3 regions of the Clostridium sp. JN-1 genome follow, and region 3 is predicted to be linked to each of the others. Evidence: riboswitches for the same ligand, from Rfam matches in the RefSeq annotation. Region 3 holds a riboswitch; each other region holds the start of a gene.
What was found. Region 3 has a riboswitch for thiamine pyrophosphate ahead of EBB51_RS06785 (ABC transporter permease). Riboswitches for the same ligand answer to the same signal wherever they lie in the genome.

Region 1 (3,285 bases), 420 kb from region 3:
TACTCCACAATTAAGTTCATCTTCTTCACTATACTTGCCCATCATGTTCATTATTTTTTCTATTTCATCTTCTGATGCCTTTTGTTTTTTTATCTGCTTATCTGTGAATACTGCAGCAAAATCTATATGATTGTTTAGATGTATCTTACTTTTATTAGTAAAACACTTGCTGCTAATATATTTCTTAACCTTTTGGACCCTTTTATAATATCCTTTTTCATTATTAATCATTTTAGGTCCACCTATACAACTTCCCTTGCAAGCGTTAACTTCAATAAAAACATGATCAATTTCTTTTTTCTCAATACTTTTAAATAATTCCATACATTCTTCTATTCCACTTACAGATATAGTTTCTAACTTTTTTTCTTCTATAGCAGAAGATATACATTTTACTATACCACCTAACATTGGATAGTTTCTTCCATTCATAAATGAATTTTCATCAAATTCTTCTTCTAAATCTTCTATCTGCATATTCAAACTTTGAATCCAACTTGGAATTTCTTCAAAAGATAGTACTGCATCTACTACTTCTTTATTTTTAAGACTCTGAGTTTCAATTTTTTTAGCTATACAGGGTCCAATAAACACTACAAAACTATCTTGTCCATATACCTCTTTTAATAATTTTCCATGAGCAATCATTGGTGACACTACCGGAATCATATAAGGAATTAAACTTGGAAAATACTTTTCAATCAAATAGTTAGCAGAAGGACATGCCGTAGATATATATACTCGTTTATTTTCACTTTTTATATATTCTTTATATAAATTAGAAACTACATCTGCTCCAGCTGCTGTTTCTTCCACATATTTAAAACCTAACTTTTTTAGTAAGTGAACAAACTTGTTAGCGTTTATATCAAAAGCTCCTGGAAAAGAAGGTGCCACACTTGCTATAACTTTTTTACCAGAAGCTACAGCATATTTAACTCTTTCCAAATCACTTACTATATGTCTTGCATCTTGAGGACATATTCCCAGACAATGACTGCATGCTATACATCTATCTTCTACAATTTCAGCTTGCTCATTTTTAAATTTTATAGCCTTTACCGGACATGAACGTAAGCACTTATAGCAGTTTTTGCAATTCGCACTGGAAAAGTTCATGTACTTCATTTTTTTATCCTCCCCAATATTTCGTTTTCAAAAAATTTGTCTATATTATTTTCATTAACAGAATATACTTTTTCTTCTTCATTAATTTTCACTGAAACATCATGTGCACAATATCCTAAACAAAAAGATCCCCTCAATTCTACAAAACTTTTTAATTGATATTTTAAAATTAAATTTTGAAGACTTTCTATTACATTTTGTGAGCCTTTTAAATAACACGCACTTCCTACACAAATACTAATTATTATCATATTTTCACCTTGTACAATAAAAATACATAAAAATTTATTATACATTTTCCTTTCTAAGCACAAATTTTTTTAATATGATAAACTGTTTTTATGTCTGTTTAAAGTTTTTATAATATAATTTTAAATGAAAAAGTGAAAAAATTATACATGTATAATTTGTATAAACTGTTTACACATATCTAAATAAGTGGTATTATATGTATATAAGTTAATAAAAGTGTTTGCAGGGGGACCGTTTGGTTGAGAAGGTTAAAACCTGACCCTTTGAACTTGATGTAGTTAACACTACCGTAGGGATGCAAATCAATTAATATGTATATTTCAAGGAGTGCTTAACAACATAAGTACTCCTTTTTGTTTTAAAAGTAAATACAATATTGTATGGGAGCTCATATAGATGTGCTGAGAGTAAGATGTTATCTTTTACCATTACAACCTGATTTGGATAATGCCAACGTAGGAAACTTTATTTGATATGTTTGATTTTTATGGAAAGCATTATTTGCTTTCCATATTTTTTTTGAAAGGAGGTCTTAAAGTGATTGTAAATGGAGAAGAAATGAATTTTGCTGACAACTTAACTGTATCTGAGTTATTGGACAAACTAAACATAAATGAAGAAACAGTTGTAGTTGAATCGGATTTGAATATAGTAGATAAAGATAATTATAAAATTAAAAAGCTTTCAAGTGGTTCTAAAGTAGAAATTATCCGTTACGTCGGAGGCGGTTAATCTATGATTTAGTAAACGTACACAATATTAATTTTTTAATAACATAATAAAAAAGGAGAGTTAATTTTATGGATGAATTAGTAATAGCAAATAAAAAAATAAATAGCAGATTTTTTGTTGGAACTGGGAAATTTACATCAAATAAAATAATTCCAGAGGTACTTAAAAGTTCCGAAGCTCAAGTTGTAACAGTAGCCATGAGACGTATAGATATTCACTCTACAGATTCAGATGACAATATATTAAATTTTATAAATAAAGATTGCATACTTGTTGCAAATACATCAGGTGCTAGAAATGCTGAAGAAGCTATAAGACTTGCACATATTTCCAAGGCAATGGGATGTGGAAACTGGGTAAAAATCGAAGTAATTCCAGATAACAAATATCTTCTTCCGGATAACTATGAAACTATAAAAGCTGCTGAAACTCTTGCAAAAGAAGGATTTGTAGTACTTCCTTATATAAATCCAGATTTAATGGATGCAAAAAGGCTTGTAGATATTGGTGCTTCAGCAGTAATGCCTCTTGGTGCACCTATAGGTACTAACAGAGGGCTTAAAACTAAGGAACTTCTAAGAATTTTAATTAATGAAATAGATATTCCAATTGTCGTAGATGCTGGTATAGGCAAACCATCTCATGCTGCAGAAGCTATGGAAATGGGTGCTGATGCAGTACTTGCCAATACTGCTCTTGCAGCAGCTGAAAATCCAGTACTTATAGCTGAAGCTTTCAAACTTGCAGTACAAGCAGGTAGGAAAGCATTCCTTGCAAAGCCGGGCATTGAAAGAGAATTTGCTGCCCCATCATCTCCTCTTACAGGATTTTTAAGATAGGAAGTGTAAAAATGAGTTTTTATGATGTAGTTCAAAAATATAAGGAATTTGACTATGATAAATTTTTTAATAATGTTACAGATTCACAAATTGAAAGAATAATTTCAAAAGATAGCATAAATGAAATGGAGTTTTTAGCACTACTTTCTCCAGCTGCTGAAAAACATATTGAAGAAATGGCACAGAAAGCTCATAACATATCCATTAAGTATTTTGGTAAAAATGTTGTACTATATACTCCAATGTATGTTGCCAACTATTGTGAAAATAGATGCGCATACTGCGGATATAACTGCACAAATAAAATAAATAGAAAAGTTTTAACCATTGGAGA
Region 2 (3,285 bases), 520 kb from region 3:
TTTACTATCAAATACAGTACCTATACTTGTTGGCAAATTTGAATAAATAATCTTTCCAGACGGATCAGTAACATTTATTTCATCAACTTCAAATTTATTTGCAAGAGTAGTCAAATAATCATTATCGATTTTATCTTGATTAATTGCTATAAAACCTCCAAGTGTTCTTATTCTAGTATCTATTGATTCATTTAATTCATCCATAGAAATATTATTTCTTCCCATTTCACCTCCAATATGATTTGCTATTGTCATACCATCTGATTTCATCTGTAACAATATTTTGTTTTTAGCTATACTTATAGATACACATGCTATAGTAGCTATTATAATAAAAATTATAATTATTGGTATCAATAAAATTTTAGATTTCACAGAACTTTTAAACTTATTAATTTCCACAACTATTCCCCCCAAAATTGATTTTATAAAGCGATAAATTTCACCGCAAATTAACGCATATCTAAACTGTTGTATATGCGTTTTAGAAAATAAATAATCGCATACCTAATATTACAATGAAAACTAAGATAATACAATTTATTATACTATTTTAATATCGTCTATAAATAAATTATTTTAAGATGTATATAAAAATTCCCATAATGACTTTAATCATTATGGGAATTCAACTCATATTTTCACATACTTTCTAATCATCATCCCTTAGGATATTTATATTTTTGCCTTCCATGACTTTGTTCATATTCCTTACTGCACACATTTTTCCACACATTGTACAAGTTTTTTCATCTTCTGGTCTTGAACTCTCCCTGTATCTTTTAGCTTTTTCTGGATCTATCGCAAGTTCAAGCATTTTATTCCAATCAAGTTCTCTTCTTGCATTAGCCATTTTATTATCCCAATTTCTTGCACCATTAACTCCCTTTGCAATATCTGCGGCATGTGCTGCTATTTTCGCTGCTATAATTCCCTCTTTCATATCATCTAAATCTGGCAATCTTAAATGTTCAGCTGGAGTTACATAACACAAGAAATCTGCTCCATAAGTTGCTGCAATTGCTCCTCCTATAGCACTAGTTATATGATCATAGCCAGGTGCTATGTCAGTCACAATAGGTCCTAAAACGTAAAAAGGTGCATCATGACAAAGTTTTTTCTCAAGTAACATATTTGTTTCTATTTCATTTAAAGCCATATGTCCAGGTCCTTCTATCATAACTTGTACATTCCTTTTCCACGCTCTCTTTGTAAGCTCTCCTAAAGTCATAAGTTCTTTAATTTGACTTGGATCTGTTGAATCATCTAGACATCCTGGTCTGCATGCATCCCCCAAGCTTATTGTAACATCATATTTTTCACATATATCAAGCACCTTATCAAAGTACTCATAGAAAGGATTTTCTCTATTATTTAAATTCATCCATGCATATAGTAAACTTCCTCCTCTTGATACAAAATTCATAAGTCTTGGGTTTCTTTTAAATACTTGTGCAGTTTCCCTATTTATACCTGCATGTATAGTCATAAAATCAACACCATCTTTTGCATGAGTTTCTATAACTCCTAGAAGTTCTTCAGCAGTTATATCCTTCAATTCCTTATCATAAAAGCCAACTGCATCATACATAGGTACTGTACCTATCATAGCTGGAGACATTTCTATAAGCCTGCTTCTAAATTCCCTTGTCTTTCCAAAGCAGCTTAAATCCATTATAGCTTCTGCTTTCATTTCTATTGCTTTTTTTACTTTATTGAGTTCTAAATCTATATTGCAGCAGTCTTTTGAAATACCTAAATTTACATTTATCTTAGTTTTTAACCCCTTTCCTACACCTTCTGCACTTAATTTCTTATGATTTTTATTAGCTGGAATAACAACCTTTCCTTCTGCAACAAGCTTAATTAACTTTTGTACATCCATATTTTCCTTTTCAGCTGCTGTCTTCATTTGACTTGTAACTATGCCTTTTTTAGCTGCATCCATCTGCGTAGTATAATTCATTTTATACATCTCCCTTTCAATTTTATACGCAAAAAGAGGAAAGCCACGTAATGCTTTCCTCTTCAAACCTTTTAATAAACCTTTTAAATTCAAAGTTATATAAAGTTTTCCCTACGTTGGCATTACCCAAATCAGGTCATAAGGGTCTTAAGATTCAATCTCACTCTCAGTCTGTAACACAGACTCCCCAAAATATTTTTTATTTTAATTAATTAGTAACACACATTTACTTTATTGTCAATAATTTTAGTCGTTTTCTTTTGCAATACTCTTATTAGATAACCTATAAGAGCAGCTGAGACTAGATACTTTTTTTAAAAACATAACTACAGCTAACATTGCAACAGATGCTAATGCAATCAATCCACCTGGTGCACATCCTATATAATATGAAGAAAATAAACCTATTAAAACATCTATAATACTAAATATTATTGACGATATTAATGTAACTTTAAATCCTTTCTTAAGCTGCAGTGCAGTTGCAACTGGCAGGGCAATCATTGAACTTAAAACAAGCACCCCAACTATCCTTATTGAAACAGAAACCGTAGCTGCAACCAATATTGCAAATACATAGTTGATCATTTTAACCTTTACTCCAGATATTTTTGCTGCTTCTTCGTCAAAAGCAATAAAGACAAGCTGATTATATGAGAAAAATATCAATATATATGATATAACACTCAGTATAATGACCGTATACAAATCCTCTCTTGACACTGTAAGTATACTTCCAAATATAAATGAATCAACATTTGTATGTAATATTCCAGAACTCATTATGGTAATTGCAATTCCAACACCCAATGACATAACTATTACAAGTATAAGTTCAGCATACTTTCTAAAATAGCCCCTTAAAAATTCAATTAAAACTCCACATATTGAAGTAAATATAAATGCAGCAAAAATAGGATTTTTTTGTGTTAAAAGTCCTATTGCAGCCCCTGCAAGTGAAGCATGTGATAGAGTATCTCCTATCATGGAATATCGCTTTAAAACCAAAAAAATACCTATACACGGGCAAAGTATTGAAATCAATACAGCTATTATAAAAGCATTTTGCATAAATGTATAATCAAACATAAAATTTATTACCTCCATTAGCCTCTACATATTCTTTGATATATATATCCGGCTTGCACATATGACCATTTCCATTTGACAAATGATATATAAGCGATGAATTTGAAATTGCCGCCTTAAGGTTATGTTCTATTGATATAACAGTTATGCATTTATTTCTATTTAAATATTTAATCAAGCTATAAATTTCTTTCTGACTTTTTATATCAACACCAGTAGATGGCTCATCT
Region 3 (3,285 bases):
GTACTGCTTCTTTAGAAAATCTAAACAGGTATGATATAGAATATAAATTTTTAAAATTAAAAGACAAAAAGTTAAAAGAAAAAGAAAATGTATTAAAGGGTAGAGTTAAATTTATTGATGAATATTTTGATAAAAACCTTAAATTAGAGGACTTTTCAAGAAGTTACTGTGAAGAAAATCTGCCAGAAATAAAAAATCCTTCTAAAGAAGAGTGTAATGAAATATTTAAAAGTATGTTAAAGTATGCAGATAACGATAGAAATATGAATTGTGCTGCATGTGGATATAATACTTGTAATAATATGGTCAAATCTATCTATAATAAAATTAATATAAAAGAAAATTGTTTGCATTTTGTAAAAAAGAAAGTAGAAGAAGAATTTTTAAAATCAGAAGAAAAGAATCTAGAAATAGAAGAAAATATTGAAAACATACAAAGATTAAATAATGAAAGAGAAATGAAAAGTGAAAAATTAAAGAGATATGTAAAAGATTTATGTGAATCCATAAATGAAGTATCAAAGGATAATGAAGAAAGTGCTTTAGCTATACAGAATATAGTATCAAAAGTTTCTAGTATATTAAATACTTCTAAACATTTAGGAGTAGGCGTAAATAAGATAGAAGATGCAGTAGGTAATTTTTCTAATGCATCCGAACAAGTTATAGGTATTGCTAACCAAACAAATCTTCTTTCATTAAATGCGTCAATTGAAGCATCTAGAGCTGGAGAAGAAGGAAAAGGATTTGCTGTTGTGGCAAATGAAGTGAAAAAATTAGCTTATAAGTCTAAAGAAGTAGCTGCATCGACAAAAAATGATGAAAATGCTATGAGTAATTTAGTAGAAGATATTAGTAAGATTTCTGAGGATTTATACAACAAAATGAATGAAATTAATTCTTCAATAGAAACTATATCAGCAGTTATACAAGAGTTAACAGCAAAAAGTGAAGAAATAGCTGCATCATCACGAATATTAATAAATGAATAAAATAGTTTGTAAAAAATAAACTAATTATATTATTTGAAGGTTAATTTATTAAAGATGATAGATAGAGAATAATTTTAAGTGTTTGACACATTCATCTTTAAAATGATATACTACTTTATGTTGATATTTTTAAAATAATTACATAAGTTTGGGGAGGCAGAGTTACTGCTTGAGAGGAAACTATTAGGTTTCGACCCTTAAAACCTGAATTGGATAATGCCAACGGAGGAAATTTATAATAGTCAATAAAATTCAATTTATATAAGACCTCTCTTCCATTGAGAAGAGAGGTTTTTGTGTGATTTAAGAAAATTGATATAGGATGTGTGCATTAGATGAAAAATGGTTATCGTTACAAGCCGACTTATAAAATTGCGGCTGTTATTTTTCAATTTATATTAATATTTTTATGGCAAATAGCTGTAGATAGAGGAGGAATACCTAAATATATACTTCCATCTCCTAAGGATATAGTAGTAACTTTTTTTAGAATTCTTCCACAACTAAAGCCTCATATTTACATTACGTTAGAAGAGGCAATGATAGGCTTTTTAATTTCTATAGTATTTTCAATAGTAATTGCACTGCTTATGGATAATATAAAAATCATAAAGGCATGCATTTATCCAATACTCGTTATATCTCAGACCATACCCACTATAGCGCTTGCTCCAATATTTATAATATGGTTTGGATTTGGAATACTTCCTAAAGTTATAACTGTTGTACTAGTATGTTTTTTCCCAATTGTCATAAGTCTTGTAGATGGATTGGACAGTGCAGATAAAGACATGTTAAATCTCATGGACATAATGAAAGCTTCAAAAATACAAAAGTTTATCTACGTAAAGTTTCCTAGTTGTTTGGGTTCATTTTTTTCAGGACTTAGAATAGCAGCTACTTACAGTATAATGGGAGCTATAATAGGAGAATGGCTTGGAGGAGAAAAAGGACTTGGCATATTTATGGTTAGGGCAAAAAATGCATATGCCCTTGATCAAATATTTGCAGCTATAATAGTGGTAATAGTACTTAGCATGTCACTATTTCTATTTATGTACGTGCTTCAGTACATATTTATGCCGTGGCAAAGAAAAGATAAAGAAAATATCAATAATTAGTATCTTTATGAGGGGGGGACGTTGGGAATTTATATAACCCAACAATATTTTAATATGGATAAAAAAAGAATTTTTAAGATTTTAACATCAAGTGCACTAATAGGTATATTGCTAATGGGGTGCTCTAGTGGAACTCAAACATCAGAAAAAAAGGATAGTAAAAGTTTAACTAAGGTTAAGGTAATACTTGATTGGACACCTAATACCAATCATACTGGATTATATGTGGCTAAAGACAAAGGGTATTATAAGGATGAAGGGTTAGATGTACAAATAATTCAACCTTCTGATGGAGCAGTTGGAAATTTGATAGCTGCAGGTAAGGGCGATTTTGGAGTAAGTTATCAAGAAGATGTAACTTATGCAAGAACGTCAGATAATCCACTTCCCATAAAAGCTATAGCAGCCATAGTTCAGCATAATACTTCTGGATTTGCATCACCTGCAGATAAAAACATAAAGTCAGTAAAGGATTTTGAAGGAAAGACTTATGGTGGATGGGGTTCACCTTCTGAAAAAGCTGTAATAGAATCAGTTATGCAAAGTCAAGGAGCTGATTATAGTAAACTCAAAATTGTAGATATTGGAACTCAAGATTTCTTTGCAGCTACAAAAAAAGATGTAGATTTTGCATGGATATATGAAGGATGGACTGGAGTAGAAGCAAAGGTTAAGAATGTACCACTTAACTTTATAGAAATTAGGAAGTTAAATCCTGATTTAGATTATTATACTCCTGTTTTAATAGCAAATGAAAGTACGCTTAAAAATAAACCTGATTTAGTTAAAAAATTTATGAAAGCAACTTCTAAAGGATATCAATATTGCATAGACAACCCTAAGGATGCAGCAAATATATTAGTTAAAAATGCACCTGAAATTGACAAGAAGCTTGCACTTGAAAGTCAAGAATATATGAAAACTAAGTATAAGGATGATGCTCCAAGATGGGGTGAAATGAAGGTATCTGTTTGGGATAACTATACTAAGTTTCTTATGAGTAAAAAGCTTATAAATAAGAATATGAAGGCAGAAGATGCATTTACGAATGATTTCCTTCCAGCTAAGTAGAAGTAAAAGGAGATAAAGGTTTTGGATGAAAGAAATATTTGCAAAAAAATTGTACTTAAAAATGTGTCAAAATCCTTTGATGGAGACAAGATATTAGATGA

Region 1: another riboswitch for thiamine pyrophosphate. It lies ahead of thiS (sulfur carrier protein ThiS); the one in region 3 lies ahead of EBB51_RS06785 (ABC transporter permease).
Region 2: another riboswitch for thiamine pyrophosphate. It lies ahead of thiC (phosphomethylpyrimidine synthase ThiC); the one in region 3 lies ahead of EBB51_RS06785 (ABC transporter permease).

What each region holds. Positions count from the first base shown of each region.
Region 1 is NZ_CP033465.1:987,448-990,732, reverse strand. Features, by position in the region: gene EBB51_RS04875 ([Fe-Fe] hydrogenase large subunit C-terminal domain-containing protein) at 1-1,128, opposite strand, end outside; gene EBB51_RS04870 ((2Fe-2S) ferredoxin domain-containing protein) at 1,125-1,424, opposite strand; TPP riboswitch at 1,595-1,694, shown strand; TPP riboswitch at 1,751-1,859, shown strand; gene thiS (sulfur carrier protein ThiS) at 1,918-2,112, shown strand; gene EBB51_RS04860 (thiazole synthase) at 2,181-2,951, shown strand; gene thiH (2-iminoacetate synthase ThiH) at 2,963-3,285, shown strand, end outside.
Region 2 is NZ_CP033465.1:884,214-887,498, reverse strand. Features, by position in the region: gene EBB51_RS04400 (methyl-accepting chemotaxis protein) at 1-402, opposite strand, end outside; gene thiC (phosphomethylpyrimidine synthase ThiC) at 653-1,966, opposite strand; TPP riboswitch at 2,058-2,166, opposite strand; gene EBB51_RS04390 (metal ABC transporter permease) at 2,213-3,055, opposite strand; gene EBB51_RS04385 (metal ABC transporter ATP-binding protein) at 3,048-3,285, opposite strand, start outside.
Region 3 is NZ_CP033465.1:1,407,405-1,410,689, forward strand. Features, by position in the region: gene EBB51_RS06780 ([Fe-Fe] hydrogenase large subunit C-terminal domain-containing protein) at 1-992, shown strand, start outside; TPP riboswitch at 1,132-1,240, shown strand; gene EBB51_RS06785 (ABC transporter permease) at 1,328-2,113, shown strand; gene EBB51_RS06790 (ABC transporter substrate-binding protein) at 2,135-3,184, shown strand; gene EBB51_RS06795 (ABC transporter ATP-binding protein) at 3,206-3,285, shown strand, end outside.